DNA from 3 places in the Hoeflea sp. 108 genome. Region 3 is predicted to be linked to each of the others. Evidence: predicted binding sites of a transcription regulator. Region 3 holds the regulator's gene; each other region holds the start of a gene.
What was found. Region 3 encodes PhoB, which activates phosphate uptake and scavenging genes when phosphate is short. Its sites were predicted from a motif close to TGTCATNNANCTGTCAT; they were not measured.

Region 1: B015_RS0118345 (DUF1045 domain-containing protein) is a predicted target of PhoB. The motif match lies at 1,814-1,830, and genes of this name have one in related genera.
Region 2: B015_RS0127545 (esterase-like activity of phytase family protein) is a predicted target of PhoB. The motif match lies at 1,282-1,298, and genes of this name have one in related genera.

The regions. Positions count from the first base shown of each region.
Region 1 covers NZ_KB890024.1:3,682,520-3,692,464, reverse strand. The annotation lists gene B015_RS0118350 (alpha-D-ribose 1-methylphosphonate 5-triphosphate diphosphatase) at 1-976, opposite strand, end outside; gene B015_RS0118345 (DUF1045 domain-containing protein) at 978-1,685, opposite strand; gene phnE (phosphonate ABC transporter, permease protein PhnE) at 1,875-3,260, opposite strand; gene phnE (phosphonate ABC transporter, permease protein PhnE) at 3,263-4,216, opposite strand; gene phnD (phosphonate ABC transporter substrate-binding protein) at 4,290-5,201, opposite strand; gene phnC (phosphonate ABC transporter ATP-binding protein) at 5,293-6,135, opposite strand; gene B015_RS0118320 (GFA family protein) at 6,373-6,717, shown strand; gene B015_RS0118315 (helix-turn-helix domain-containing protein) at 6,792-7,130, opposite strand; gene B015_RS0118310 (NAD(P)-dependent oxidoreductase) at 7,276-8,190, shown strand; gene B015_RS0118305 (GFA family protein) at 8,150-8,590, shown strand; gene B015_RS0118300 (Tim44 domain-containing protein) at 8,767-9,801, shown strand.
Region 2 covers NZ_KB890025.1:345,565-355,509, forward strand. The annotation lists gene B015_RS0127540 (sarcosine oxidase subunit beta family protein) at 1-1,038, opposite strand, end outside; gene B015_RS0127545 (esterase-like activity of phytase family protein) at 1,385-3,580, shown strand; gene B015_RS0127550 (sugar-binding transcriptional regulator) at 3,647-4,624, opposite strand; gene B015_RS0127555 (hypothetical protein) at 4,950-5,732, shown strand; gene ptsP (phosphoenolpyruvate--protein phosphotransferase) at 5,776-7,758, opposite strand; gene B015_RS0127565 (PTS glucitol/sorbitol transporter subunit IIA) at 7,806-8,186, opposite strand; gene B015_RS0127570 (PTS glucitol/sorbitol transporter subunit IIB) at 8,300-9,307, opposite strand; gene B015_RS0127575 (PTS glucitol/sorbitol transporter subunit IIC) at 9,324-9,945, opposite strand, start outside.
Region 3 covers NZ_KB890024.1:4,378,431-4,388,375, forward strand. The annotation lists gene xylF (D-xylose ABC transporter substrate-binding protein) at 1-404, opposite strand, end outside; gene B015_RS0121705 (ROK family protein) at 649-1,902, shown strand; gene phoB (phosphate regulon transcriptional regulator PhoB) at 2,425-3,114, opposite strand; gene phoU (phosphate signaling complex protein PhoU) at 3,212-3,913, opposite strand; gene pstB (phosphate ABC transporter ATP-binding protein PstB) at 3,952-4,773, opposite strand; gene pstA (phosphate ABC transporter permease PstA) at 4,797-6,113, opposite strand; gene pstC (phosphate ABC transporter permease subunit PstC) at 6,110-7,576, opposite strand; gene B015_RS0121740 (substrate-binding domain-containing protein) at 7,678-8,715, opposite strand; gene B015_RS31385 (response regulator) at 8,996-9,945, opposite strand, start outside.

The DNA.
Region 1 (9,945 bases), 700 kb from region 3:
GCGGCAGCGAGATGCCCTCGACGACTTCGCCGAGGAAGAAGGCCGACTGGATCAGGCTGAAGGGGATGTAATCCGACGACAGGATGTCGAGCAGGCCCTGCTCGGCGAGCGTGCGGGCCGAGACGTTGCCCGAATGCGAGGCGCCGCGCATGACGTTGGGCGCGCCCATCAGCACGCCGAGGCCGGCGCCCTTCGAAGCATTGGCTGCCTCGAGCGTGGTCGGGAACTCGGCGACGCGGATACCCTGCGCGATCGCCTCGTCGACATGGGCGGAGGTGGCGTCGTCATGGCTCGCCAGAACGATGCCGCGCGCATGGCAGGCTGCCGAGATGGCATTGCGGTTGGGTGACGAATTGCGGGCCGAATCACCCATGCGCTTGTCGCAGAACGCCTGGAATTCGACGTCGTTGAGCTTCAGCTTGCGCTGGTAGTAGTAGGCGTAGGTCTCGAGATCGACGAACTGGCGCTGGCCCGGTGCATGGTCCATCAGCGAGGCGAGCCTGACGCGGTCGTCGCCGTCGAAATGGGCGAAGCCGGCGAGGCAGTCGGCAGCGGAGACTTCGCAGCGCAGGTGGATGAAGTGGTCGGCGCGGACGCGATCGGCGCGCACGCTGTCTTCGATGGCGTCGGCCAGCTTGCGCATGTCGGCCGCTCCCATCTCCGCATCCTCGTCCATGCCGACGCGCAGCGCGTCGAAGACAGTGGTGATGCCGGCGGTCGCCACCTGGGCGTCATGGGCGAGCACCGAGGCGATCGGATTCCAGCGCACGCGCGGGCGCGGCGCGTAATGGCCTTCGAGGTGATCGGTGTGCAGCTCGACAAGGCCCGGGATGACGAAATCGCCGCCCATGTCCTCGCCGATGGCGCTTGGGCCGGTCGAGATTTCGGCGATCTTGCCGTCGCGGACGACGATGGAGCCGTCGATCACCTCGTCGGCGAGCACGATGCGGGCGTTTTTCAGTACAAGGTCGGTCATCTCAGGCGGTCTTTCTCTCGGCTTGCTTGCCCAGGGCGTGGTAGCTCAGCACCTCGAAGGGGGCGCCGGCGGTCGGCTCGACGAAGATGGCGAGCCCGGCGACGGGCACCGGCTTGTCGAGCACGTTGCCCAGGCATTGTTCGATGGCGGCACGGACGCGCAGAGCCTCTTCGGCGGCGACGCGGCCGGTCATGGTCATGTGAAAACGGAAGGCGTCGAAGACGTATGGATAGCCCCACTGGCTGAGATAACGGCATTCCTGGGGCGTCAACGCATCGGGGTTGCGGCGGGCAACCTCGGCGTCGGACAGCGGCGCGCGGTGCGGTTCGAAGGCTTTTACCACTTCCGCTGCGAAATCGTTCAGTTCGGGCAACTGCTCTTCCGGGACGAGGGCGAAGAAGCCGTCGATCTGGGTGAGCTTCAGGCGCGGAATGTCGAAGGGTTCGGTGCCGGCGGAAAAGGCGTCGACCGCATCGACCAGCGCCTTTTCGCTGACGCCGTCGGCAAGCCGGAACGGCGCCTTCAGCGTGGCGTGGAAGCCGTAGCGGCGCGCGGCGGCGGTGTGGAACGCAACCTCGGCGGCCGACAATTCGCCATGCGCCTTTGCGGGAATCGCCGCGCCTCCAAACGCATCGCGTCCGAGCCAGCCAGCTGCGATACGGCACAGCGGATCGTCATGCTCGGGCGTGAAATAGATGGCGTAGCGCATGGCGCGATTTCCTCCTGCCCATTTCGCTCGAAATGGGCTGAACCTTATTGTTGGAGCATGATCTGATGCGAAAACCGTCCCCATTTTTCGGGATCATGCTCTCGACGACAGCCCGATAGATGATTTGCGTGACAGTTTGACGAAGTAGTGGCCGACTTTCGCAGTTTTGCAAAGGCCGGCCACAGATGTTCAGTGGCTGGCCTTGGTGCCGATCAGCCGCTGGCGCAATGCGGTGGAAATATTGTCGAAGATGAACACAACCACCAGGATCAGCAGCACCATGTAGGCGACGTTCTCCCAGTCGGAGTTGGTGCGCATGGCCTCCCACAGCTTGAGGCCGATGCCGCCGGCGCCGACGGCGCCGATGATGGTGGCCGAGCGCGTGTTCGATTCCCAGAAATAGAGCGACTGGCTGACCAGCACCGGCAGCACCTGCGGCACCACGCCGTAGCGCTGGACCGAGGCGGGCGAGGCGCCGACCGAGCGCATGCCTTCACGCTGCTTGTCGTCGATGTTTTCCAGCGCCTCGGAGTAGAGCTTGCCGAAGGTGCCAGTGTCGGTGACGAAGATGGCCGAGATGCCGGCGATGGGGCCGGGGCCGAAGGCGCGGGTGAAAAACAGCGCCCAGATCAGCATGTCGACCGAGCGCAGGAAGTCGAAGAAGCGCTTGGTCACCTGATTGACGAGGCTGTTGCGGGTGATGTTGCGGGCCGCCATGAAGGCGAGGGGGAAGGCGAGCAGGCTTGCAAACAGCGTGCCGACGAAGGCCATGACGATGGTCTGGGCAAGCTTCAGCCAGACGTCGCCATGCTGCCATTCCGAGTTGTTGACGATGTTGTCCCAGGCGAGCGCGGCGTTCGACATCTTGGGATCGATGCGGTCATTCGACATGACCAGCGACCAGACTTCACCCGTCGACTTGCCCCAGAAGGGCGAGTTGGCGTCGAAGAAGAAGTTTTCCCAGCCGAGGAAGCGGTGGCGGATCTTGACGTCGTCGGCGTCGATCTGGACGCTGCCGGTAAAGCCGAAATCGGCGACGATCTTTGCGCCCGGCGTCTTCTGGACGGCCCATGAGGGCAGGGTGCCGGTGACGGTGATGCTCTGAAGCGGCACCACGGCCACGTCGAGCGTTTCGCCGCCATGGCTGACCACGATACGCTCAGGCGCGATGTCGATTGTCGTACCGGAGCCGATATGGGCAACGACGCGGTCGGCAGGCGCCTTGTTGCCTGTCACGGTGGCGCTGGCAGGCTGGGTGATGTCGAGCCAGTCGGGGTGGCGGTCGGCGCGGTAGGACGAGAAGCGCGGATAGCTGACGTCGAGGCGATCAGGACGGAAGGCGACCTGCGGCCGGACCTCGTAGCTGACCCAGTCGGCCAGATAAGTGCCGGCGATGCCCCAGTTGCCGCCGGCAAGCACCGCGCCGACGGCGAAAAACCACCAGGCGAAGACGAGATAGGCGACGATGCCCGCGCCCACGGCCCAGCCGATCAAGCTCTTGCGCCAGGAACCCGAGAAGACGCCGGGATGACGGTCGGCGATTGCCTGCATTTCGGTCATGGAAAGGGTGGTCATGATTATTCTCCGCGACCGAAGGCGAAGGCCTGTTCGCCGACCAGCTTCTTGCGCAGCCAGGCCGAGAACTGGTCGACCGCAACGATGGTGCAGAACAGGAGGATGATGATGGCGATGGTCTTGGCTTCGTGGTTGCGGCTGATCGACAGGCGCAGCGCCTCGCCGATGCCGCCGCCGCCGACAGCGCCGATGATGGTCGAGGCGCGGACGTTGATCTCGAGGCGCAGCAGGCCATAGCTGAGGAAGTTGGGCATCACCTGCGGCACGATGCCGGACCAGACGCGCTCGGGCCAATTGCCGCCGACGGCGCGCAAACCTTCATCAGCCTTCATGTCGGCGTTCTCGACCACTTCGAAGAACAGCTTTCCCAATGCGCCGATGGTGTGCAGGGACACTGCGATGATCGCCGGGATCGCGCCCATCGAAAGCACCGCCAGGAAGAAGCCGGCAATGACGATCTCGGGAAATGCGCGGAGGATTTCGAGGAAGCGGCGGACGAAGAAACGCAGCCAGCGCTGGGTGACGAGGTTGGACGCGGCCAGGAAGCAGAGCAGGAAGCCGAAAGCGAAGCCGATCAGCGTCGAGACCAGCGCGATGTTGATCGTCTCCAGCATCTTGTAGACGTATTCGGGCAGGTAGAACGAGCCGAACAGGTACATCCGGCCATCGGGGTAATCGAACTTCAGGCTGCCGTCGGCATAGGGCGAGGGCAGGTCGAACATGGCGCGCCAGACTTCGAAGCCGTCGCGCGGGATCAACTGGTCGACGAAATCGAACAGATGCGGCAGCCGGTCGAGGAATTTGCCGGCATTGGACTCGTTCGCAAACCACAGCGAGCCGGAAAGGGCGAGGAACAGCAGGATGAGGCCGCCGATGGTGTGCAGGCGGCGACGGCTGGCGAGCTCGCGCCAGTGGCGCTCGACCGCGAGGCCGGCTTCCGTGAGTGGCATTGTCATGGTGTTCCGTCCGATTCCGGATAAAAAGGGACGCGCCGCGAGACCTCGCGGCGCGTCCGTGTCGCCTTGTGGCTTAGCTGCCGATCTGCGCCTTGCGGGCGTCGATCACGGGCTGGTAGAACTCGGGGGTGACTTCGGTGAAGCCCTTGAAGTCGCCGCCCTGGATAGCCGAGAAGCAGGCCGGATCGGTCTGCGGCAGCTTCATCATGTAGTCCTTGAACTTGGTCTTGACGTCTGCGTCGAGCGAGGTGCGAACGACGATCGGGCCGTTCGGGATCAGCGGCGACTTCCAGACTTCGACGAGGTCGTCCATGTCGAGGATGCCCTTGTCGACCATCTTCTTGAGGTTGCCCGAGGTGTAGCCATCCTTGAATTCGCCGACGCCCGAGCCGAAGGTCGTGCCGGCGTCGAAGGTGCCCTTGAGCACTTCGAGGACGAGGTTCTCATGGCCGCCGCCGAAGCCGGTCTCGGCGAAGTAGTCCTTCACGGCTGTGCCGCCGAGATCCTTGGGCAGCGAGGTGACGGGGATCAGGTAGCCCGAGGTCGAGTCCGGATCGGCGAAGCCGAGCTTCTTGCCCTTGAGGTCTTCGAGCTTGGTGATGCCCGAATCCTTCTTGGCGACCATGATCGAGTAGTAGCCGGTGGCGCCGTCGGTCTGGACGGTGGTCAGGATCGGCTCGACCGCGTCCTTGTTCTGCAGATAGATCTTGGCATAGCCCGAAGCACCGAGCTCGGCGTAGTCGAGCGTGCCGCCGAGCAGGCCCTGGATGGTGCCGTCATAGTCGGCGGCCGGGAACAGCGACACCTTCTCGACGCCGATGGCCTTGGGCAGCTGGTCGACGAGGCACTGGAAGTTGCGCAGGCGGTCGGCTTCGTTTTCGCCGCCGATCAGGCCGATGCGGAAATCCTTGAGTTCTGCGGCATGAGCCGAGCCGATCGCCAGGACGGCGAGCGAAACGGCGCCCAGAAGTGCTTTCTTGAACATGACATGTCTCCAGATTGGCCCAGCACCTTGCTGGGTCATTTCGGTTGCTGATTGCCGGCCCTTGACGCGGGCAAGACGACCGCTGATGGCCTCAGACCGGGGCGTATGCCGGTTCGAGAGGTGCGGCGGATGCGGGAACCCTGACCTTGACCGGGCGGATGCTGGTCGAGGTGATGGCTTCGGAAATCTCGGCGCCGTCGGCGTCGGCGCCGTAAACGAGGCGGACGGCGTCGATGGTGAGGTCTTCAGGCGCGCCGTCGAAGACCACCGTGCCGCCCTGCATGCCGATGATGCGGTTGCAGTAGGTGCGGGCGGTGTCGAGCGTGTGCAAGTTGGTGATGACGGTGATGCCTTCGCGCAGGTTGATGTCCTGCAACGCGTCCATCACCACCTTGGCGTTGAGGGGGTCGAGCGAGGCGATCGGCTCGTCGGCGAGGATCAGCTTCGGCTCCTGCATAAGCGCCCGGGCGATGGCGACGCGCTGCTGCTGGCCGCCCGACAGCGTGCCCGCCGGCTGGAGTGCGGTGCGGGCGATGTCGAGGCGTTCGAGTGCGGCGATGGCCCGGATGCGCTCCTCACGGGAAAAGATGCCGAGCAGGTTGAGCCCGGTCGAGCGATGGTTGAGGCGGCCGAGCAGCACGTTGGTAAGCACGTCGAGGCGCGGCACCAGGTTGAACTGCTGGAAGATCATGGCGCAGTCGCGCTGCCATCGGCGCAGCTGGGCGCCGCGCAGCGACGACACTTCGGTGCCGTCGAAGGAGATCGAGCCCTCGCTCGGGTCGATCAGGCGGTTGATGGTCTTGAGCAGGGTCGACTTGCCGGCGCCGGAGCGGCCGATGATGCCGACCATCTGGCCCGGCTTGATCTGAAGGTTGACACCGTTCACGGCGACATTCTTGCCGAAGCGGCGCGTGACGTTGCGGATTTCGAGCATCGTGGCTTCCCTGTCCCGTCAGGGCTTTTTCGCCCTTGTCTCAGATCGGCCTAGACCCGTGAGATGAAGCTGAAATGTCGGGACCATGTCAGTTTTGTTACGAAGCACAGGCTGAAGCGGCCCAAACGGCAGGAAAATGCGGTATTCGCCTCGAGAGGGGCTTTGGCGGGGTGCAATTGTTTCGGCGTGGTCGCGCCTGTAACGTGTGCCTGCAATCCATCAGGGGGAGGTCATCAGATGGCCAAGGGAAGCTGTCACTGCGGAAATGTGTCGTTCGAGGTGGAGGGCGAACCGGCAAGCGCCATCGAATGCAATTGCTCGCATTGCAGTCGCAAGGGCTATCTTCTGTGGTTCGTGCCGCGCGAGAAACTGACCGTCACCACGCCCCCGGAGCGGCTTGCGACCTACAAGTTCAACAAGCACGTGATCGACCACATGTTTTGCTCGAACTGCGGCTGCGCGCCTTTCGGCATGGGCGTCAGCCCAAGCGGCGAAAAGACCGCGGCGATCAATGTGCGCTGCATTGAAGAGATCGATCTTGCGAGCTTGAAGCGCATTCCGTTCGACGGCCGCAGCCGCTGAACGCTTCGGCGCAGCGGAACCCTCTTGCAACCGGGAGCAGGCTGGTCGCCGGCCTGCTATGATCGGCGCGTTTGTCAGGCTGCCTGTCGCTGGTCCTTCCAGCTCGCGTGCTGCTTTCCCCATGTCGACATCGCCGTCACGGCATCGTTCAGGCTCAGGCCCAGCGGCGTGATCGAATATTCGACGCGTGGCGGCACCTCGTCATAGGCGTGCCGGCTGATGAGTCCGTCGGCCTCCATCTGGCGCAGTTGCTGCGCCAGCATCTTCTCGCTGACGCCCGGCAACTGCCGGCGCAGTTCGGCAAAGCGGTGGGACCGCAGGTGCAGTTCCCACAGCAACGCTATTTTCCACTTTCCGCCGATGGCCTGCATCGCGGCAGCAAAACCGCAGCTGTCCGGTTCCTTGCGCCTCATTTGGCAGCTCCTGTCATGATGCCTGTCGCTTACTTCAAGGTGCGTACTTCTCAACGTGGTGACAGTACATATGTTCGGACCGAGCGCGCGCCAAACATAAACCCGGCCCTCGTTGCGAGGGCATTCGCCTGTCGGAGAAATCATCGTGAAATCAAACGTCTGCGTGCTCGGCGCGGGCCGCATGGGCTCGTCCATCGTCCGTACATTGCTCGACCAGGGCTATCCCACATCGGTCTGGAACCGGACTGCTGCAAAGTCCGAACCCTTGGCTGCCCTGGGAGCGAAGGTGGCCGCTTCGGTGGAGGACGGTGTCGGGGCGGCTGAGGTCGTGATCGTCAACGTCCTTGATTATGCCGCCAGCAAAACGTTGCTCAGGTCCGACAATGTCGCTTCGGCGTTGTCAGGCAAAGCAATCATACAGCTCACCTCCGGTTCGCCGCGTCTGGCGCGAGAAGAAGCACGTTGGGTTGAGGCGCGTGGCGCCGGCTACCTGGACGGGGCAATCATGGCGACGCCGGATTTTGTCGGCAAGCCCGAGACGACGCTGCTCTATTCCGGCTCTCGCGAAGTCTACGACCGGTACAAGCCCCTGCTCCTCGCGCTCGGTGGCGGCACCAGTTACGTCGGGGAGGTGCCAGGGCAAGCTTCGGCGCTCGACACGGCGTTGCTCACCCAGATGTGGGGCGGGCTCTTCGGCACGCTGCAGGGCATGGCTGTCGCCGAGGCCGAGGGGCTCGATCTGCTGACCTTCAGGGGGCATCTCGCGGCGTTTAAGCCGGTTGTCGATGCCGCGCTGTTCGATGTTGTCGACCGGACCAAGGCGCACCGTTTTGCCGGCGACGAGGCGACGCTTGCCTCATTGGGTGCCCATTACAGCGCCTTCCGGCACCTGCTCGAAGCGTGCGAGGAGCGCGGCCTCAGCGCGGCCATGCCGCGCGCCATGGATCAGATTTTCCAGAAGGCGCTTTCGCTGGGGAGCGGGACGGACGATTTCGCATCGCTTTTCCCGCTGTTTCAGAATGGCTCCGTACGGCAGGAGAGGAAGCCGGCGCATGCATGACGGCGAGAGGACACGCACCGCGACCTGCTCCTGTCGAAACGTGAAACTCGTCCTCGCCGGGGAGCCGCGCCGCGTCTATGCGTGCAGCTGCATGGAGTGCCAGAGATGCACCGGGGCCGCATTCTCCTACAGGGCGATCTATGCGGATTCAGCTGTCGTCAGCCAAGAAGGCGAGACCAGATCCTGGCGGCGAACCGGCTCGTCGGGACAATGGTTGGAGCAGACATTCTGCACCACCTGCGGATCGGTCGTCTTCATGCGGGCCGAAGCACTGACGGGCGCGCTTTCGGTGTCGGTCGGTTGCCTGGAGGACCAGGAGTTCCCGGCCCCGACGAAGCTCCATTGGCCCGGCCGAAGGCACAGATGGCTTTGCCTGGAAGGCGTGAGCGAAACCCCTTGAAAGGCCGCCAGGCGGCTTGCCGGGTAAATGATCTGCAATCGGGCCGCGGTTAAAATCGTTTTGATTCAATGTTTTGGCGGAATCTCGCAAGATTCCGCCAAAACTTGACGCCCGAACCCTGACACTACAGTTGTTAGACATTATATGAGGGCGGACATCACTTTGAGGAGCCGCCGATGAAATTGTCCCGAACGACCCGCTTTGCCACTCTTTTCGCGGGCCTGTTCCTTGCGTTCTCGATGGTCGCGGTCGACCACGCCGATGCCCGCCGTGGCGGCAGCTTCGGCAGCCGGGGAACGCGCACCTTCCAGTCGGCGCCGCCGACGCGCACCGCGCCGCAGCCGACTGCTCCGGTGGAACGCTCGATGACGCCAAACACCGGCCAGGCGACCAACCCGGCTGCCACCAATGCCGCCCGTCCTGGTGCGGCCGCGCCGCAGCGTCCCGGTTTCCTGGGCGGTTTCGGCGGCGCGATGATCGGCGGCCTGTTGATGGGCGGCCTGTTCGGCATGCTGATGGGCCAGGGCTTCGGCGGTCTCGCCGGCCTGTTCGGCATGCTGATGCAGGTGCTTTTGATCGGCGGCGCCATCTGGCTGGCTCTGCGCTTCTTCCGCTCGCGGCAGGCCGTCAATTCCGGTCCGGCGATGGCTGGTGCGGGGGCTGGCGCTGGTGGCGGCAACTTCAGCTATCGCGATGCGTCACCGTCCGAGGACGGCGGCAAGGCCAATGGCGGCAGCCGCTCGTTCAGCATTCCGAACATTGGCGGCAGCCGCGCCAACGCAGCACCGCAGCAGCCCGTGAGCCAGGAGATCACTGTATCCGGCGACGATCTCGACACCTTCCAGCGCCTGCTGACCGAGGTGCAGGAAGCCTTCGGTCGCGAGGACCACAAGGCGCTGCGCCGCCTGGTGACCCCCGAGATGGTGTCGTATCTCTCGGAAGAACTGGCCGACAACGCCCAGAACGGCGTGCGCAACGACGTGACCGACGTCCAGCTGCTGCAGGCCGACATTGCCGAAAGCTGGAGCGAGGGCAATCGCGACTATGCGACCGCTGCGCTGAACTATCAGTCGATCGACGTGACCTGCAACCGCACCACCGGCGAGGTTGTGGAAGGCGATGCGAAAGAGCCGACCGAGACGACCGAACTGTGGACCTTCGTGCGCCAGAACGGCGGCGACTGGCAGCTTTCGGCGATCCAGCAGGCCTGAGTTTTTTCAAGCTGCCGGAGTTCTTTCCGGCTGAATGACGCCCGCGGTCTTGCCCCTTGAAGGGGCGGCCGCGGGCGTCTTGTTTTGAAAGGTGGCCTCCTCTCTGGCGCCGCAATTCCGATTGCTCTCGAAATTATTCTAGGC
Region 2 (9,945 bases), on a different contig from region 3:
ATCAGGCACCACGTCGACGATGCCCGCCCATTGCCGCATCAGCTTGAGCTGGCCAAAAGCCGGGAACATTTCGAGCAGCCCGGCGATCACCCCTTCGAGCGTCGGCAAATTGCCGCGCTGGCCGTAGGACGGGATGCGGTCGAGCGCCCCGCCGATCACCATCTCGCCCTTGTCCGACTGGCTGACATAGACGCCAGGCCCGGGCGACAGCACCACCGTGTCGAGGATCGGCTTGACCGGCTCGGACACACAGGCCTGCAGCGCATAGGAGTTGATCGGCAGGCGGAAGCCGGCCTTGGCCGAAAGCACCGAGGAATGGCCTGCCACCGCCATGCCGATACGCTCGGCGCGCATGGTGCCGCGCGTGGTCTGCACCCCGCGGCAGCGTCCGCCCTCGACGATGAAGTCGGTGACCTCGCAGTTCTGGATGATGTCGACGCCAAGCCGGCTTGCCCCGCGTGCGTAGCCCCAGGCCACCGCATCGTGGCGCGCCGTGCCTGCCCTGCCCTGCCAGACGCCGCCGAAGACGGGAAAGCGCGCATCGGGCTCGAAATTGTAGATCGGCGCGACGCGCCTGACATCCTCCGGCATGTAGAGTTCGGCGTCGGTGCCGTTGATCTGCATGGCGTTGACGGTACGTGCCGCGATCTCCAGCTCGTTCATGCTGTGGCACAGCGTGACCATGCCGCGCTGCGACAGCATGACGTTGTAGTTCAGCTCCTTGGACAGGCCCTCGTAGAGCTTGTGCGCCAGCCCGTAGAGCGCCACGCTCTCAGGGTAATAATAGTTGGAGCGCACCACGGTCGTGTTGCGGCCGGTATTGCCGCCGCCGATCCAGCCCTTTTCAAGCACAGCGACATTGGTGATGCCATGCGCGCGGGCCAGATAATAAGCCGTAGCCAGGCCGTGTCCGCCGCCGCCGATGATGATGGCGTCGTAACTCGCCTTCGGCTCGGGCGACCTCCAGGCCGGCACCCAGCCCTTCTGGCCTGCCAGGCCTTCCTTGAACAGCGAAAAAGCGGAATATCGGCTGGTCATTCGTTCATGTTTCCCGGTGTGGGCCGTACCCTAGGCTCGCCCGGCCAGTGCGAGGCTTGCGCCCCGCTCAACCAGGTCGTGGGTAAGTGCGGCCGAGGCAAGCGAGCTTGCGCGCGATTTCCGGACCTCCCCGATCAGCCCGCGAAACTAGTCGCAGTGTACACCAATGTCTAGATGAGAAAACTCTGTGTTGGAACGCCTGGTGGCAGAATGTCGGCACCGTCGGGCCGCGACGTCCACAGCTGTCACGAAACCATCATCCAGCTGTCATCGCGCTGAAATCTCGCTGCCGCAAACGGGATGCGCAATTCCGTTCAGGCAAAGAGGTTTCACCATGTCAGGCAACATGTCCCGCAAGCTCCTGCTCTTGACCACCGCGCTCGGTGTGTCGGCAGCGCTCCCCGCCAACGCCGCCGAAGTCTTCAACCGCATCGCCACCTTCCCCGTGGCCCAGAATCTGCCCGCCGATGTCGATCAGGCGACGGCCACGTCGTCGGAAATCATTGCGGCCTCCGAGGACGGCATGACGCTGGTCTATTCCGACAGCCCGCTGGGTGCGGTCGGCTTCGTCGACATCACCGATCCCAAGGCGCCGAAGGCTGCCGGCATCGTCAAGATCGAAGGCGAGCCGACCTCGGTGGTCATCGCCGGCGCCAAGGTTCTTGCCGGCGTCAACACGTCGAAGAGCAAGCAGGAGCCGTCTGGCAACCTGACGGTCATCGACCTCGCCTCCAAGAAGATCGACGCCAGCTGCGATCTTGGCGGCCAGCCCGATTCGGTTGCGCTCAGCAAGGACGGCAAGTTCCTCGCCATCGCCATCGAGAACGAGCGCGACGAAGAGCTGAACGACGGCGAGCTGCCGCAGCTTCCCGCAGGCTTCCTCAAGATCGTCTCGCTGAAGGACGGCGCGCCTGACTGCGCCACGATCAAGACCGTCGACATGACCGGCATCGCCAAGATCGCGCCCGAGGATCCGGAGCCGGAATTCGTGTCCTTCAACGACAAGGGCGAGATCGCGGTTACGCTGCAGGAAAATAACCACGTCGCCATTGTCGATGCCGCGACCGGCAAGATCGTGTCGCATTTTTCGGCCGGCGAAGTGACGCTCGAGAAGGTCGACACCAAAAAGGACGGTGCGCTGAACTTCTCCGGCAAGATCGAAAACAGCCCGCGCGAGCCCGATGCCGTGAAGTGGCTTGACGACGACCGCCTCGTCGTCGCCAACGAAGGCGATTACAAGGGCGGCGCCCGCGGCTTCACCATCTTCTCCAGGACGGGCGATGTGCTGTTCGAGTCCGGTCCGTCCTTCGAATACCAGGCAGCAGCGGCCGGCCACTATCCCGAGCACCGCAACAAGAAGGGCATCGAGCCGGAAGGCCTCGAGGTCGCGACCTTCGGTTCCGACAAGCTGATCTTCGTCGCCGCCGAGCGCGCTTCGCTCGTCGGCGTCTACAAGGACACAGGCAAGGAGCCGGAATTCCAGCAACTGCTGCCCTCGGGCGTCGGCCCGGAAGGCCTTGTGGCGATCCCTGAGCGCAACCTGCTCGTCACAGCCAACGAGACCGATCTTGGCAAGGACGGCCTCGTCCGCTCGCATGTCATGGTCTACGAGCGCGCCGAGGGCACTGCCGCCTATCCGCACATCGTCTCGTCCTTCAAGGATGACGGTACGCCGATCGGCTGGGGCGCGCTTTCGGGCCTCGCCGCCGATCCGAAGGAGGCCGGCAAGCTCTACGCCGTGTCCGACTCGGTCTATCGTTCGCAGCCGTCGATCTACACCATCGACGCCACCAGGACCCCTGCCCTGATCACGGCCAAGACCGTCGTCACCCGTGATGGCGCGCCGGCTCAGAAGCTCGACCTCGAAGGCATCGTCTCCGACGGCAAGGATGGCTTCTGGCTGGCCTCGGAAGGCCGTAGCGACAAGTTGGTGCCGCATGCCGTCTACAAGGTCGACGCCAAGGGCGAGATCAAGGAAGAGGTGGCGTTCCCGGCTGAACTGCTCGCCGGCGAGACCCGCTTCGGCCTCGAAGGCATCACGTCAATCGGCGAAGGCGACGACCTGACGCTGGTCATGGCCATGCAGCGCGAATGGGGCGACGATCCCAAGGGGCAGGTCAAGCTGCTCGCCTACAAGCCCAAGGCCAAGGAGTGGTCGGCGGTGCGCTATCCGCTCGAAGCCGCCGAGAAGGGCTGGGTCGGCCTGTCGGAAATCACCGCCCATGACGGCAAGCTCTTCATCATCGAGCGCGACAACCTGATCGGCCAGGAAGCCAAGAACAAGCGCGTCTACTCGGTGGCGCTCGAAGGCTTCAAACCGGTCAAGCTGGGCGGCGAGCTGCCGGTGGTCGAAAAGACGCTGGTGCGCGACCTCGTACCCGACCTCAAGGCCGCGACCAACGGCTATGTCGTCGACAAGGTCGAAGGTTTTGCCATCGACAAGGCGGGCGATGCCTATGTCGTCACTGACAATGACGGCGTCGAGGATTCCTCGGGCGAAACGCTGTTCCTGCGCCTCGGCAACATCGCTGCCATCAACTGAGGCGCGACAGGCATGAAATGGAAAGGCCGCGGTGGCGACACGGCGGCCTTTTCCGTTGATATCTGGTCAGGTGTCCTGTGCGGCGATCATGCGTCGGGCACTGTGCTCGTCGGTGATCAGAACCGTCGGCTTCACCAGCTTCATGGCGCCGAGCAGCGCGTCGATCTTATCGGTACCACCAGAGGTCAGGATGCGCAGCGGGGCCCGGCGGATGCGGTCGACATCGACGGACATGCCGAGCTCGTTGATCGGATGGTCGACCAGATTGCCGTCGCGGTCGAAGAAGTGGAACAAAAGGTCGCCCACAGCGCCCTTGGCCATAAGCTTCTCGCGCTCTGCCTCGGTCAGGAAGCCGCCGCGATAGAATGTCGAGGCCGACGCGATGTCGCCGACGCTGACCAGCACGGCATCGAGCGAATCGGCCAGCGCAAAAATTTCTGATAAGCCGCAGCGCTCGATCAGCGCACGCTTGGTCTCGATGCTGTCGACGACCGCAGGCGCCGGAATGAGATAGCCGTCGCCCTGGAAGGCCTGGGCGAAGCGCCAGGCGAACTCGGCCGGGTTGGTGCGGCGTGCGACGCCGACGCCGCCAAGCAGCGAGATGACGCGGAAATCGGCAAGCGGCTTGGCGCTGATATAGGGCAGCGTGCCGGTCAGCGTGCGACCCCAGCCAACGCCCACCGACATGCCCGACTTCATCGCCTCTGACAGATAGTCGCCTGTGGCGGCACCGATCGCCGGGATCGGGTCGGCGCCCTCGGCCGAAAGCGGGGCAACGATGGCGCGCTGCACGCCGAATATGCTTTCGAGCTCGCGCTCCTGCCTGACGATGTCGGACAGATCGCCCTCGATGGCGATCTTGACTTCGTTGCGGGCGCGGGCCTCCGCCAGCATCCGGACCACGGTGACACGGCCGACGCCGAGCACCTCGGCGATGTCGTTCTGGGTCATCTGCTCGATGAAATACATCCAGGCGGCGCGCACGCGCAGCCGGTCGGCGCGGCTGTCGGTCGGCGCGTTCTCGGCCTCGTTAGCCGTCGCAATGCCACGCGTCTTGCCGCTCGAACCTTTGACGCCTTTGTTCACGCCGTTTCCCCCGCTTTGGTTTGCATCACTTTTCAAGGAACGGTGCCAAGGTCAAGCGCCGAGCAGCCGACAACAGTTTGCAGTCCGAACCAAACAATGCTGCAATGCCAACAGCCGCCGCCGAAACGGGGAGTCGGTCGCCAGATGGCGAGAGGCCTTGGCCCAAAGTGCTAGACCTGTCGCCTGACATATTGGAACCGATTTCCGGGCGGTGCGTAGAGTGAAAGTGTAGGAGCGTCTGTGGTGCGTCCTGATGGGTGCTCGGCGCTCCCAGGAGCATGCCATGCTGAGAAGCCTCTCCGAAGAGGTTGTCGTCAATATCAAGGACCGCCTGCGTGACATCAGGCATGTCGTGCGCGCCAGCCGCCACGACAATCCCGGGGGGCCGCGCCGTCCGCCTGGGACCGAGCCGTTTTCGCCACCGGCCGAGATCGAGCGGCTGTTGGGTCGTGCCGCAAGCGTGGTCGACGATACTTTGACGATGGCGGAGACCGTTTCGCTGTCGCTGCTGCCGATTGTGCGGCCCGACGATGGCGCGCGGCTGCATGGCTTCGATACCTATTTCGCCACCGGCAGCTCGGCTGCGGTCGAGGGCGAGCGCCTGTTCCGCAGGGATCTTTATGCCGCGCTGAAGGCCTGGTCGCGCCAGCGGAGCGAAGCGGCCCCCCTGCTCCACGAGGCCGGTTTCTCGCAGGCCCATCTCGACATCCGCCGCCGCTATGGCGAGCTGCTGGCAGGGATGCGCGCGGCAACTCCTGATGGCAAGCTGGAGGCGGTTGCCGCGGTTGCCGCAGCTGTTCTGGTCGAATTGCTGCTGAGCCAGTCGTTGTCGGCCGGCGCCGAAGCCAACGAGGCTTATCCGACGCTGTTGCCGCTGGCGCCCGTGGCGCTCGCGGCCGGTATCGCAACGCTGTCGCCCTCGGGATTGAGCGACGCCGATCTGCTGGAGGCCGCCGGTCTGGTGGTCGAGGCTCGTCGCGACCGCATCGTGCGTGCGCTCGATGGCGACGATCCGGTTTCCGACCTCACCGACATCTTCCGGGTGCTGCTGGCGCATTTGCCATAGGGCGCTGCCTATTCCGCAGGATAGATCAGCCCAGAGAAACGGCTTATGCCCCCAGCTCGGCGATCCTCTTCTTCGCCCGATGGATCGAGGCCGGGCTCATCGACAGCTCGGTCAGGCCCATGCGCAGGAATTCGGGGATGAGATCCGGCCGCCCGGCTGCCTCGCCGCACATGCCGACCATGATGCCAGCCGCCACTCCTGCCCGTGCCGTCATCTCGATCGCCGACATGACAGCGACATTGGTGACGTCATTGAGCTTGGCGACAGTCGGGTTCAGCCGGTCGGCAGCCATGATGTACTGGGTGAGGTCGTTGGTGCCGATGGAGAAGAAGGCGACTTCCTTCGCGAGCGCTGGCGCGATCAGCACCGCCGCGGGCGTCTCGATCATCACGCCGAGCTGGAACTCGCCGAAGGCGACCTTCTCGGCGGCCAGTTCGGCCTTGCAGGTTTCGATCAGCGCGCGGGCGGCGCGCACTTCGCCGACGTCGGCGACCATCGGCAACATCACCTTGACATTGCCATGGACGGCAGCGCGCAGGAGAGCCCTGAGCTGCGGCTTGAAGATGTCTGGCCGGTCGAGACACATGCGGATGCCGCGCCAGCCGAGGAACGGGTTCTCCTCGTCGGGAAATTCGATTCCCGAGATCGGCTTGTCGCCGCCGATGTCGAGCGTGCGCACGATGACGGGATGGGGTGCAAACGCCTTGGCCAGTGCTGCATAGGTCTCGGCCTGCATGTCTTCCGACGGCAGGTGCATGTGCCGCATGAACAATAGTTCGGTGCGGAACAGGCCGACACCCATCGCGCCGGCCTCGCGGGCTGCGTCGATCTCTTCGAGCGAGCCGATATTGGCGGCCACTTCGATGACCGTCCCGTCGGCGCGGCGCGGGGTGGTGTCGCGAAACGCCTTCAGCGCCTCGCGCTCACGGGCGGCTTCATCGATGCGGGCGCGGAAGCCGGTGAGAACAGAGCCCTCGGGGTTGGCGACGACATGACCACGGTGGCCGTCGAGTGCGATCTCGCGCGCCTTGCCGAGTTCGTGGACCTGCGGGCCCATGCCGAGCACGGCTGGGATGCCATGGGCGCGGGCGATGATGGCGATGTGGGAGGTAGCGCCGCCATGGCCGCAGACGATGCCGCCGATGCGCTTGAGCGGCGCGCGCGCCAGGTCCCAGGCGCCGATGTCCTCGGCGATCAGGATGGCGCCCTCGGGGATGTCGTCGAGGCTGGCATCTGCCTGGCCGAGCAGCGCCAGGCAGATCTGGCGGCCCACCGACTGCACGTCATCGGCGCGGGCGTTCAGATAGGAGTCGTTGACCTGGCCGAACTGGGCAGCGATCCGAGTGGCGGCGCCGATAACTGCTGTCACCGCATCGCTGCCGGTGTTGATGGCTGTGACCACCTCGTCGCGCAACTCGTCGTCGGCGGCGATGTCACGCAGGGCGGCGATGATGCCGCGGTCGTTGGCCGAAAGAGCATCGGAGGCGAGGGAAGCGTTCATGCGCGCCTGAACGACCTCGACCGCGTCGGTGAAGCGGACGAGTTCTGCTTCCATCTCGCCGACCGAAAGCTTGCGGCGCTCTGGCTTGATCTCGGGCGGGAAGTGGGCGAAAGCGGCGCCGACAGCATAACCTTCGCTGGCAGCTACACCCTTCAGCGCGCCCGAAATCTCTTCCTCTACAGCCGCCGGCTTGGCCGGCTCGATCTTGAGCGTCACGCCCACGGCGGCCGCGGCATCAGGCTCGGCCGGGGCCTGTTCTTCGGCAAGACCGGCAAGCGGGTTTTCGAGATAGCCGATCAGCGCTTCCACGGCCTCGATCTCGTCGGCGCCCCTGGTGCGGATCGTCACCTCGTCGTTTTCCTTGACGGCGAGCAGCATCAGCTTGACCGCACTCTTGGCGCTGGCCGACTTGCCGTCCTTGACGATCTCGACCTCGCTTTCGAAGCTCTTGGCGAGCTTGACGAAACGGGTGGCGGGGCGGGCGTGCAGCCCTTCATGCACTCTGACGATCGTCGAGCGTTCCATGTCCGGTCTCTTGTTCGTGTTCACTATAGCCGCGTCGGGCGCGGCGATCAGCGGCCGATTGTGATGGCGGCGCCGGTTTTCAGCGCGGCGACGAGGACCTCGCCTTCGATAACGGAGGCGCAGATTTCGCCCGGCCGTTCGGCAGCGTTGGCGCCGTTGAAATTGATGACCACGTGGCCGATCTCGCGCACCTTGTTCCAGGCGCTGTCGCCCATGGCGGTGATGGTGCCTTGCAACTCGCCGATGGCGATGGTTTCGCCGACTGTTGGCGCCGCGTCGCTGGGGCCGACCTCGGTCTTGTGCAGCACCGATACCTCCGCCAGTTCCGGCGGGGCGCCGTCGGCGAACAGGATCAGCACGCCGCCTTCGGCCAGCTCTGCCACCTCCGGTCCGATTGCCGTGATGTGCGTCTTGAGATGAACCGACATGATCGAAGCCTTTTTTCTGGGCCCGGGCCGAAATGCTGTCCGGGCGGTATTCGTTTCGCCGGCTTGGCCGGACGGTGAGGCGCCCGGCGGCACAGGTGCCGCCGGGCAATGTCTTAGAAGACGATCAGGCTGACCACCCAGGCGATGAGCACCGAAACCGGGCCCATGATCTGGCGGCTGATCAGAACGGCGGGAACGCCGATCTCGATGGTCTTGGGCTTGGCCTCACCGAGCGCCAGGCCGACGGGCACGAAGTCGCAACCCACCTGGGTGTTGTAGGCAAACAGAGCCGGCAGAGCCATTGCCGGCGAAATCGTGCCGTTGGCGATCTGCGGTCCGATGATCGCCACGCCGATGACCTGGGCGATGACCGCGCCCGGTCCCAGGATGGGCGACAGGAACGGCAGGCCGCAGATGGCGGAAATGATCAGCAGGCCGACGATGTTGTTTGCCAATGGCCCCATCGGCTGGGCAAGCACGTCGCCGATGCCGGTGTAGAGGATCAGGCCGATCAGCATCGTCACGAACGCCATGAACGGCAGCACGTTGCGGACGACCTGGTCGATGGTGCGGCGGCCGGCATTGAAGAAGATGCCGACGACGCGACCCATGACACGGCCGATGCTGGCGACGAAGTTGATGAACCCGCCGTCATTGGTCGGCACGGGAGCTGCCTTTGCCGCCGTCGCGAACGATGCGTTGTTGGCGTTGGAGGCCGAGCCTGCCGATGTCACTGCTTCCGAGCCGTCAGCCATGGTGATGTCGCTTTCCTTGACGCCCGACACATAGATGTCCTCGGTGATGAACTGGGCGAGCGGACCCGCCTGCCCTACCGGGGTTAGGTTGACGGTGGGAATGCGCTTGCGCGGATAGACCCCGCAGCGCGCAGTGCCACCGCAATCGACGACGACGACCGCCATCTCGCCTTCGACCGGCGGCGACTTGAAGCCGTCTACGGCTTCCGCGCCGGTCATCTCGGCGATGCGGGCTGCGACCGGGTGGATGCCGCCGCCGGTGACGGAGACGATCTTGTTGCGCTGATCCGTCGGCTGGACGACCAGGGGACCGCCCCAGCCGCTCTTGCCGCGGGAGATTTTGACTGCCTTGTAAGACTTGGCCATGTGCTCCTCCCCGCCCTTACAGCTCGACGCCCTGACGGCGTGCCATGATGGCGGTGATGCGCTCGGTCAGCATGCCCTTGAGCAGGATGACGACGAGGCCGACGATGGCGTACCAGATGGCGACCTGGATGTGGTAGCCGCCGGGAACAACGCCCTTCTTCTCGAGCTCGAGCAGAGCGACGAGAATGCCGCCCCAGACGAAGTATTCGCCCGGGTTGATGTGCGGGAACAGGCCGAGCGGCGGATGCACGTAGGACACGGCCGCGTCGTAGAAGGCGGGCTTGTGCTTTTCTTCCAGGAACGAGCCGAAGGTGTAGGCCATCGGGTTGGTCAGGAAGAACACCGAGATCAGCGGCAAAACCGTGTAGCGGGTCAGCGCAATACGGCCAGCACCTCGGGCGATGCCGTGCACCCTCTCCTCGCCGACCAGCTCGGTCAGCGCGTAGAAGGCGGTCATCAGCACGACGAGCGTCGGGATGATGCCGGTGACGAAGCCGGCGAAAACCTCGCCGCCCTTCTGGAAGATGCCGATGAAGTATTTGCCGATGCTGGTGAGCCAGCCCAGCTGCTCCTCCTTGGCGACGGTGTTGAGCTTTTCCTTGAACTGCTCAACGGTGATGTCGCTGCTTGCCTGTGCG
Region 3 (9,945 bases):
AGGCGACCGACTTCCTTGTTGTCGAAGGTCAGGTAGAAGGCGTCCTTGTTCTCGATCAGGCGATCGTAGCCGACGACAGGGATACCCTCGGCGACCGCCTTGTCGACGGCCGGGCCGATGGCCGAAGCGTCCTGCGCCAGGATGATCAGGGCGTTGGCGCCCTGCGAGATCAGGCTTTCGACGTCGGTGAGCTGCTTGGCCGGCGACGACTGGGCATCAGCCGAGATGTACTTGTCGCCGGCGGCCTCGATGGCCGCCTTCATGGCAGCTTCGTCGGTCTTCCAGCGCTCTTCCTGGAAGTTCGACCACGAAACGCCGATAACCTTGTCCTTCGCCTCGGCGACTGCCGCAAGCGACATCGACATGGCGACACCCGCCAGAATGGCGGTTGTAAATTTCCTCATAGTTTCCTCCCTGCGCCCAACGGGCGCGCTTCTGCGGTAGCCCTTGGAGAAGCTCATTTTTTCGAGCCTCGAAAAAATAGTGACTCAGCCATTGTCGGCTGTCAACATGGTTTCACCATGCCTTGCTAATTTTTTCGAGCGCCGAAATAAATAAAGACAATTTGCGCCGGCTCTGGCAGGATAAGAATGCGCTGGCGACTGCCCCTTAAGAAAGGCAGCGTTCCACCGGGAGGAAGACGCACACATGTCGGTCGGCATACGTCACGACGATCTGAGACGGCGCAACCGCGCCATGGTTATATCGGCAGTCCGGCGAGCAAGCCAGCCCTCGCGCACCGAGATCGCGGCCGTCACCGGGCTCAGCCACTCGACCATCTCGACCATATCCTCCGACCTCATAGCCGAAGGCATCCTTGCCGAGGCCAAGGGTGGCGAACAGTCGCCGATGAAGCGCGGCCGGCCCCAGGTGGGCCTGGCGCTCGAAGCCGACGCCGCCTCGGTTGTTGCCGTCGTCCTGTCGCTCAACCACCTGTCGGCTTCGGTCATCGACTATGCCGGCAACCAGATCGTCGAGGAGACCCGACGGCTGGTCACCCAGCGACTGCCCGCCAAGGCGCTGGTCGACGAATGCGTCGCCATCGTGCGTCAGGTCATCGCGCGCAGCGGGCGCCCGCAAGCGTCAGTACTGCGCATCGCGCTGGCCATCCAGGGCACCACGGATGCCGGCGCCCGCAAGCTCCTGTGGTCGCCGATTACCCCACATGACGACATCCAGTTCGCCGACAGGCTCGAGCGCGAATTCGGTGTGACGGTGACCGTCGAAAACGACTGCAACATGATCGCCGAGGCCCTGCACTGGCGCGACCCGGCGCGCTATCGCGACGACTTTATCGCCATCCTGCTTTCCCACGGCATTGGCATGGGCCTGGTCATCAAGGGCGAGTTGTTCACCGGCACGCAATCGTCGGGCGCCGAGTTCGGCCATATGGTCCACCGCCCCGACGGAGCGTTGTGCCGCTGCGGCCGCCGCGGCTGCATCGAGGCCTATGCCGGCAATTATGCGATCTGGCGCAACGCCCGGCTCGGCGACGAAAACGCCGAGCCGCTGGCCGACCTCTCCGACGAGGACATCAAGGCGCTCGCCGACGCCGCGCGCGACCATGACGGCCCCGAGCGCGAGGCCTTCCGCAAGGCGGGCGAGGCAATCGGTTTCGGCCTCGGCTCGATGTTCGCGCTGTTCGACCCCGCCCCCCTCGCCTTCGTCGGTGTCGGCGCCACCGCCTTCGACATCATGGAGCCGTATGTGCGCTCGGCCATCGCCAAGACGGCCGGCGGCACGCACTCCAAGGCGATCTCTTTCGACACCGAGCCGAACGAGGTCCCCCTGATCCGCGAAGGCTGCACCATGCGCGCCCTGCTCTATGTCGACGAGGAAGTCTTTGCGGCGGGCTCGGTGCCGCGGCGGGCCGAGGCAGACATTCCGCTCAAGGACATTTGATTTCGGCCGTCGCAATTAAGACGATCGCCGCGACCATACTGCCGTGCTAGACGACAGTCCGCGACCGCCCTTGAAAGGCCCAGCCTGGCAAAGAGGCGGAACCAACCCTGGAACCGACGTGTCGTCCGTTTCGGAGACGTTGCGATGACCAGTCTGCTGCGTAACATCCTGGCCGGCGTAGGCCTTTTGTGTGCCTCATCGTTTTCAGCATCAGCCACCCCGAACCCCATGCCGCTTGTCGCGGGAGATTCGGCAATGGTCATTCCCATTGCCCAGGGCTGCGGGGCGGGAGGCTGGCGAGGGCCATATGGCGGATGCCGCTATGGGCGTGTCGTACACCGTGCACGTCACGCTTACGGGTGCCCTCCGGGCTATTGGCGCGGCCCATACGGCCATTGCCGCAATACGCCGTATCACGGGCGGTTGCCATATGGCGGATGGCGCTGACCGCCCGCTGCGCGAACGTCTGATCATGTTCGATAAGCCGGCGAGCCAAATTTAACTGTCTCGCCGGCCGGGCGCCTAATCCTCGCGGATGGCGTAGCCGGCACCGCGGATGGTGCGGATCACGTCGGGCATGCGGCCGTTGTTGACCGCCTTGCGCAGGCGCCCGACATGCACGTCCACGGTGCGTTCGTCGATATAGATCGTCTCGCCCCAGACATTGTCGAGCAACTGGCTGCGCGAGAACACGCGGCCCGGATGCCGCATCATGAACTCGAGCAGGCGGAACTCTGTCGGCCCGAGCTTGATCTCGCTCTTCTTGCGGTAGACCCGGTGCGACTCGCGGTCGAGCAGGATGTCGCCGACCTTGAGGATGGACGACAGCACCTCGGGCTTGGCCCTGCGCAGCAGAGCCTTCACCCGCGCCATGAACTCAGGCGTCGAGAACGGCTTCACCAGATAGTCGTCGGCACCGGTCGACAACCCGCGCACCCGGTCGCTTTCCTCGCCGCGTGCCGTCAGCATGATGATCGGCAGCCGCTCGGTCTCCGGGCGCATCCTCAGCCTGCGGCACAGCTCGATGCCGGACAATGCGGGCACCATCCAGTCGAGCACCAGCAGGTCGGGAACGTTTTCCTGCAGACGGATTTCGGCCTCGTCGCCACGGGTGACGACCTCGACCTGATAGCCTTCGGATTCGAGATTGTAGCGAAGCAGCACGCCCAGCGGCTCTTCGTCTTCAACGACCATGACCTTTGGAGCGATCATCGCCTGTACCTTGTCCTTGCGCACGGCCCGATCAGGACCATGCGCTGGTTTAACCTATGCAGCGCCCCCGCGCCAAACGCATGCGGTGCGGAAGTTCTCAGTTCGAAACCGTCGTGGTTTCGTCGACCTTGGGCCGATTGAGCGGAAGCTGCTCGCCGGTCACCACGAAATAGGCGTTCTCGGCGATATTGGTCACATGGTCGCCGATGCGTTCGAGGTTCTTGGCGCAGAACAGCAGATGGGTGCAGGCCGTGATGTTGCGCGGATCTTCCATCATGTAGGTCAGGAGTTCGCGGAACACGGCATTGTACTGGATGTCGATCTTCTGGTCGTCGATGCGCAGGCCTTTCAGGCCTTCCGGCTGACGCGCCACATAGAGGTCGACCACGCCACGCACCTGTCCCAGCACCAGCTGCGACATGGCATCGATCGAGTGCGCCAGGTTGCGCGGCGTCGGCATCTGGCCGACGGCGCCGACGCGCTTGGCTATGTTCTTGGCAAGATCGCCGATGCGCTCGAGATCGCCAGCCATGCGGATGGCGCCGACCACGGCGCGCAGATCCTGCGCCATCGGCTGGCGCTTGGCGATCAGCGTGATGGCTGCGTTGTCGAGCTCACGCTGCTTGGCGTCCATGATCGCGTCGTCGGCGATCACGTTCTGGGCCATCGCCTGGTCGGACGACAGCAATGCCCGGATGGCGCCCGCGACCATCGAACCGGCGAGATCGCCCATGTCGCGGATGAGCTGGTCGACATGCTTGAGTTCTTCGTCGAAGGACCGGACTGTATGATCGCCCATGATCGTTTCCTCGTCTGCTTACTGTACGCGACGATCACTCAGCCGAAGCGGCCGGTGATGTAGTCCTGCGTCCGCTTGTCGTCTGGATTGGTGAACATCTTGTCCGTCGGCCCCTCCTCAACGAGGTAGCCGAGGTGGAACATCGCCGTCCGCTGCGACACGCGCGCCGCCTGCTGCATCGAGTGGGTGACGATGACGATGGTGTAGTTCTCGCGCAATTCGTCGATCAGTTCCTCCACCTTGGCGGTGGCGATCGGATCGAGTGCCGAACATGGCTCGTCCATCAGGATGACCTCGGGCGAAACCGCAATGGCGCGGGCAATGCACAGGCGCTGCTGCTGGCCACCCGACAGACCGGTGCCCGGCTCGTGCAGGCGATCCTTCACCTCGTTCCAAAGCGCCGCCTTGTGCAAACTCTGCTCGACGATCTTGTCGAGATCGGCCTTCGACCTGGCGAGGCCATGGATGCGCGGGCCGTAGGCGACATTCTCGTAGATCGACTTCGGGAACGGGTTCGGCTTCTGGAACACCATGCCGACGCGGGCACGCAGTTCGACCACGTCGATCTTGGGATCGTAGATGTCCTCGCTGTCGAGCGTGATCTTGCCGCCGACGCGGGCTGCGTCGATCGTGTCGTTCATGCGGTTGAGGCAGCGCAGGAAGGTCGACTTGCCGCAGCCCGACGGGCCGATCAGCGCCGTCACCTGGTTCTGGCGGACGTCGAGGTCCACGCCGAAGAGCGCCTGCTTCTCGCCGTAGTGCACGGTCACCTTGTCGCCGCGCATCTTGATGATTTCGTTCGGTTTGTTCATCTCGGCTGTCACCGCGTCTTCGAGGGTTTTCTCGCTCATGATGTTCATAGCAGGGTGCTCCTTGTCCACGTCTACCAGCGACGCTCGAAACGGCGGCGCAGGACGATGGCGACGATGTTCATGGCCATGAGGAAGATCAAAAGGATGATGATGGCGCCCGACATGCGTTCGACAAAGGCGCGTTCGGCCTCGTTCGCCCACATGTAGATCTGAACCGGCAGCGCCGTCGCCGGATCGAAGGGGGTCTTCGGATAATCGGCAACGAAGGCGACCATGCCGATCAGCAGCAGCGGCGCCGTCTCGCCGAGCGCACGCGCCAGTCCGATGATCGTGCCGGTCAGGATGCCGGGAGCGGCAAGCGGCAGGATGTGCTGGAACACCATCTGCATCTTCGACGCGCCGAGGCCGAGCGCCGCTGCGCGGATCGACGGCGGCACTGCGGCAAGTGCCGCACGCGTCGCAATGATGATCGTCGGCAGTGTCATCAGCGTCAGCACCAGGCCGCCGACGAAGGAAGCCGAGCGTGGCAGGCCGAGGAAATTGACGAAGACAGCCAGGCCGAGCAGACCGAAGACGATCGACGGCACGGCCGCGAGGTTGTTGATGTTGACCTCGATCAGGTCGGTGAAGCGGCTCTTCTTGGCAAACTCTTCGAGGTAGATCGAGGCGGCGACGCCGATCGGCAGCGCCAGGAGCAGCACGATCACCATCATGTAGAACGAGCCGATGATGGCGACGCCCACGCCTGAGGTTTCGGGCCGGCTCGATGCGCCGAACGTGAACAGGCCGGTGTTGAAGTGCTCGCTCATGGCGCCTTCGGCCTTGAGCTTGTTCATCCACTCGACCTGCTGGTCCGACACCTTGCGGCGGCTTTCCGGCACGGTCAGGTCGATCTGGCCCTTGTAGGCGGAGTCGAGATTGGCGGCTGCCAGGATGTCCACGCTCTGCGTCGTGCCGATGATCGAGGGGTCGGCCATCACGATCGAGCGCAGCTGGACGCGCGATCCTTCTGACAGGAAGCCCTTGAGCTTGCGCACGGCGGCCTTGTCGCTCGGGTCGATGCCAAGCTTGGCGATCAGCGCGGTCTCGGCGAGCTTGGGATAGTTCGCCGTGATCAGCACGTTCGGATCGGTCGCCCGCTTGTTCTCGGGATCGATGATCTTGGGGTCGAATTCGACCTGTAGCGTCACCGTCGCCTGCCAGAAGGCAGTATAGCCCTTGGAGACGATCGAGGTCAGCATGATTGCCAGGAACACCAGGCCGACAGCGATCGCCAGCACGCCGTAGAGGCGGAAGCGGCGTTCGGCGGCATAGCGCTTCTTGAGGCCGATGTCGCGGCGCGCGGGCGCGGCGGACGTGGTCAGCGTGTCGAGCGAAATGTCGGTCATTCGTACTGCTCCCGGTACTTCCGGACGATGTAGAGCGCGACGATGTTCATCACCAAGGTCAGCGCGAAGAGTGTGATGCCGAGCGCGAAGGCCACCAGCGTCTGCGGCGTATTGAACTCAAGGTCGCCGGTCAGCTGGTTGACGATCTTGACCGTGATGGTGGTCATCGCCTCGAAGGGATTGAGCGTCAGGTTCGCCGCCACGCCCGCCGCCAGCACCACGATCATCGTTTCGCCGATGGCGCGCGAGGCGGTGAGCAGGATGGCGCCGACGATGCCCGGCAGCGCGGCTGGGAGGATGACGCGCTTGATCGTTTCCGAGCGCGTGGCGCCGAGGCCGAGCGAGCCGTCGCGCATGGCGCGGGGCACGGCGGTGATGATGTCGTCGGAGAGCGACGAGACGACAGGGATGAGCATCACGCCCATCACCAGGCCGGCGGTCAGGATCGACTGCGCCTGGATGAAGGGGGTGCCGCCGGCAAGGGCAGCCGAGATGTCACGCAGGAAGGGTCCGAGCGTGACGAGCGCGAAGATACCGTAGACGATGGTCGGGATGCCGGCGAGCAGCTCAAGCGCCGGCTTGACCACCGCGCGTACCTTAGGGGCGGCGTATTCGGACATGTAGACCGCCGACATCAGGCCGATCGGCACGGCGACGAGCAGCGCGACAAGAGCGATATAGAGCGTGCCGGCGAGAAGCGGGATCAGGCCGAACTGGCCCTCTGCACCACCGGAGCCCGCTGCAGCAAAGCGCGGATCCCAGACGGTGCCGAAGAAGAAGTTGGTAAGCGGCACCTTCTCGAAGAAGGCGATGGTCTGGAACAGCATCGACAAGACGATGCCGATGGTCGTGAGGATCGCGAGCGTGGAGGCGCCGAGCAGGGCCCACAGCATGATCTTCTCGACATTGTTGCGGGCACGGGCACGCGGGCTGATGCGGCTGAGACCGTAGACCGAGCCGACCGCGGCGAGCCCGATCGAGATGATGGCGGCGATCCAGTTCATCCGGTCGGAGATGCGATTGGCATCCGCTGCGATCGGGATCATGTAGTCCTGGGTGTCAGGCGCCAGCGCCACGCCCTTCTCTGCGAGCTTGGGCTGGAGTTCGGCGAAGCTCGAAGGCAGCGCGCCAAGCGTCTGCGCGTCCAGCCGGCGCATGCCGTTGGCCAGGCTCTTGACCAGGCCGGCAGCGAGGTCCTCATGTGCCACCGTGCCATCGGCGACATCGGCGGGCAGCAAGGCGTGGATGTACCTGTTGAGATAGGCGTTGGCGCCCACGTCCCAGCAGACCAGGAAAATGACGGCCGGCACGACACCGACGAGGAACGCCCACCAGCCATGGTAGTGGGCCCGCGAATGTGGCTTGACGGATCCATCATCCTGCGAAAGCGCCCTCTGGCGGCCGAGCACGAAGGCTGCGAGGCCGATTGCAAGCACTATGGCGAAGACGAGCAGGAATGACATGGGCCGGCCTCGGTGAATTCGGATCTTTGTGCCGAACGGGACAGTCGGCGGAATATTCCATGGGGCGACGGATTTTCCGCCGCCCCATGGCAATCAGTTCATTACATGGTCTTGCCGGCGCCGAAGGCTTCGCGCTGGGCAGCGCGCTCTGCGTCCGGAGCAGCAACCAGGCCGTAGTCGGCGAGCGGGCCTTCCGGGCCGACCATCTGGTCGTCGAGGAAGAACTCGACATATTCCTTCAGGCCGGGAACGACGCCGAGATGCGCCTTCTTGACGTAGAAGAACAGCGGACGCGACACCGGATACTCGCCCTTGGCGATGGTCTCGACCGAAGGCGTCACGCCGCCGACGGTGGCGACCTTCAGCTTGTCGGCGTTGTTTTCGTAGAAGGCCAGGCCGAACACGCCGACGCCAGTCTTGTTCGAGTCGATGCGAGCCAGCGTCTCGGTGTAGTCGCCGTCGATGTCGATGGCCTTGCCGTCCTTGCGCACGGCCTTGCAGGCTGCTTCGGCGGCCTTGTCGTCGAGGCCCGAAGCTTTGCCGGCTTCAACGCCGCCGAGCTTCTTGCAGCCGGCGATCAGAAGCTTCTCTTCGAAGACTTCGCGGGTGCCGTGCTTTTCGCCCGGGATGTAGGCGGCGATGTCCCAGTCGGGCAGGTTCGGGTTGACCTGGTTCCACTTGGTGTTCGGGTTGTCGACCAGCTTGCCGTCGACAGCGATCTTGGCAGCCAGGGCCTTGTAGATGTCTTCGGGGGTCAGCGCCCAGTCCGGGCCCTTGACGTCGGTCGCGAAGACGATGCCGTCATAGCCGATCTTCACTTCCTGGATGTCCTTCACGCCGGCGTCGACGCAGGACTTGATCTCGTCCTTCTTGATCGGACGCGAGGAGTTGGCGATGTCGATGGTGTTTTCGCCGACGCCCTTGCAGAATTCCTTGATGCCGGCGCCCGAACCGCCGGACTCGACCACGGGGGTCTTGAAGTTCGAGAAGGTCTCGCCGAACTGCTCGGCAACGATCTTGGCGTAAGGCAGAACGGTCGACGAACCTGCAACCTGGATCTGGTCGCGAGCGGACGCGTAACCAACCGAGGCGGCAATCGCGAAGGCAGCAGCCGACGCGGTGAGAAGAGCTTTTTTCATTGGGGCCTGCTCCTGTGGGAGTATCTCGTTTGACGCCATTCTTCGGCGCCCGGTGAGCCAATAGCCCCCCTCTATTACAGTTAGATGACAGTTTCGTGTCACCCCGGTAACGGTCGCTGTGCATGGCGGCCAAGGCTTCGCGCAGCCGGTCCTTTGCCGGCGCGAGGCAAACAACAATGGCCAAGCAAAAGCAAGCCGCCTACCTAAAGGCAGGCAGCCGTTTCACACGCCGTTCTGTCACATTTCCACAGTCTTGGGTTCTAGCCGGGTCTGACGACGCTTACATGACGCCGCGTCGTTCCTCGTCCTGCCACGACCAGCGCTCGATCTTTTCCAGCAATGCCCTGGGGCTGATCGGCTTCGGCAGGTAGTCGTCCATGCCCGCCTCCAGGCAGCGGTCCTTGTCACCCTTCAGCGCATGTGCGGTGACGCCGATGATCGGCACGCGCGTGCCGGTGCCGCGTTCGAGCTTGCGGATTTCATTGGTCGCCTCGAGCCCGTTCATCTCGGGCATCGACACGTCCATCAGGATCATCTTCGGGCGGCGCTCGCCGAAGGCAGCCACCGCGCGCCGGCCGTTGTTGACGATCTCGAACGACAGCTCGGTCTCGGCAAGAATCTGGCTGAACACCATCTGGTTCACCTCGTTGTCCTCGGCCACCAGGATGTCCAGCCCGCCCTCGCCAGCCGGCCGCTGGCCGCCGCGCAGCCGCGCCACATTGCGAGAGGTGCTTTCCTCTTCCTTTGCCGGCACCTGTGCCTCGACCTTTTGCGCCGGGGTCAGATTCGGCGTCCGCCGCCGCTGGATTGTCGCCACAAGTGCCTCGAGCAGCGCCGACGACCGCGCCGGCTTGATCAGTTGGGCATCGATGGCGAGATCGCTGAAGCCCGGTCCCGAAAGCGACTGGTCGACCGAGGTCAGCATGACGATGGGCGTATCCGCCAGTTCCGGCATCTGCCGCACGATCCGCGCCATCTCGGCGCCGGTCATGCCGGGCATCTGGTAGTCCAGCACCACGCAGTCGACCTTCACACCCATGCCATGCGCCGCATGCAGCACGCGCAGTCCCTCGTCGCCGCTGCGCGCCGCACAGGAATCGAAGCCCCACGACACCATCTGTTCGGTCAGAATGGTGCGGTTCACCGCGTTGTCGTCGACGATCAGGATGCGCGAGCCGCTGACGTCGATCAGCGCCGACGGCTGCGTGTCCAGCCGGCCCGCATTGGGTA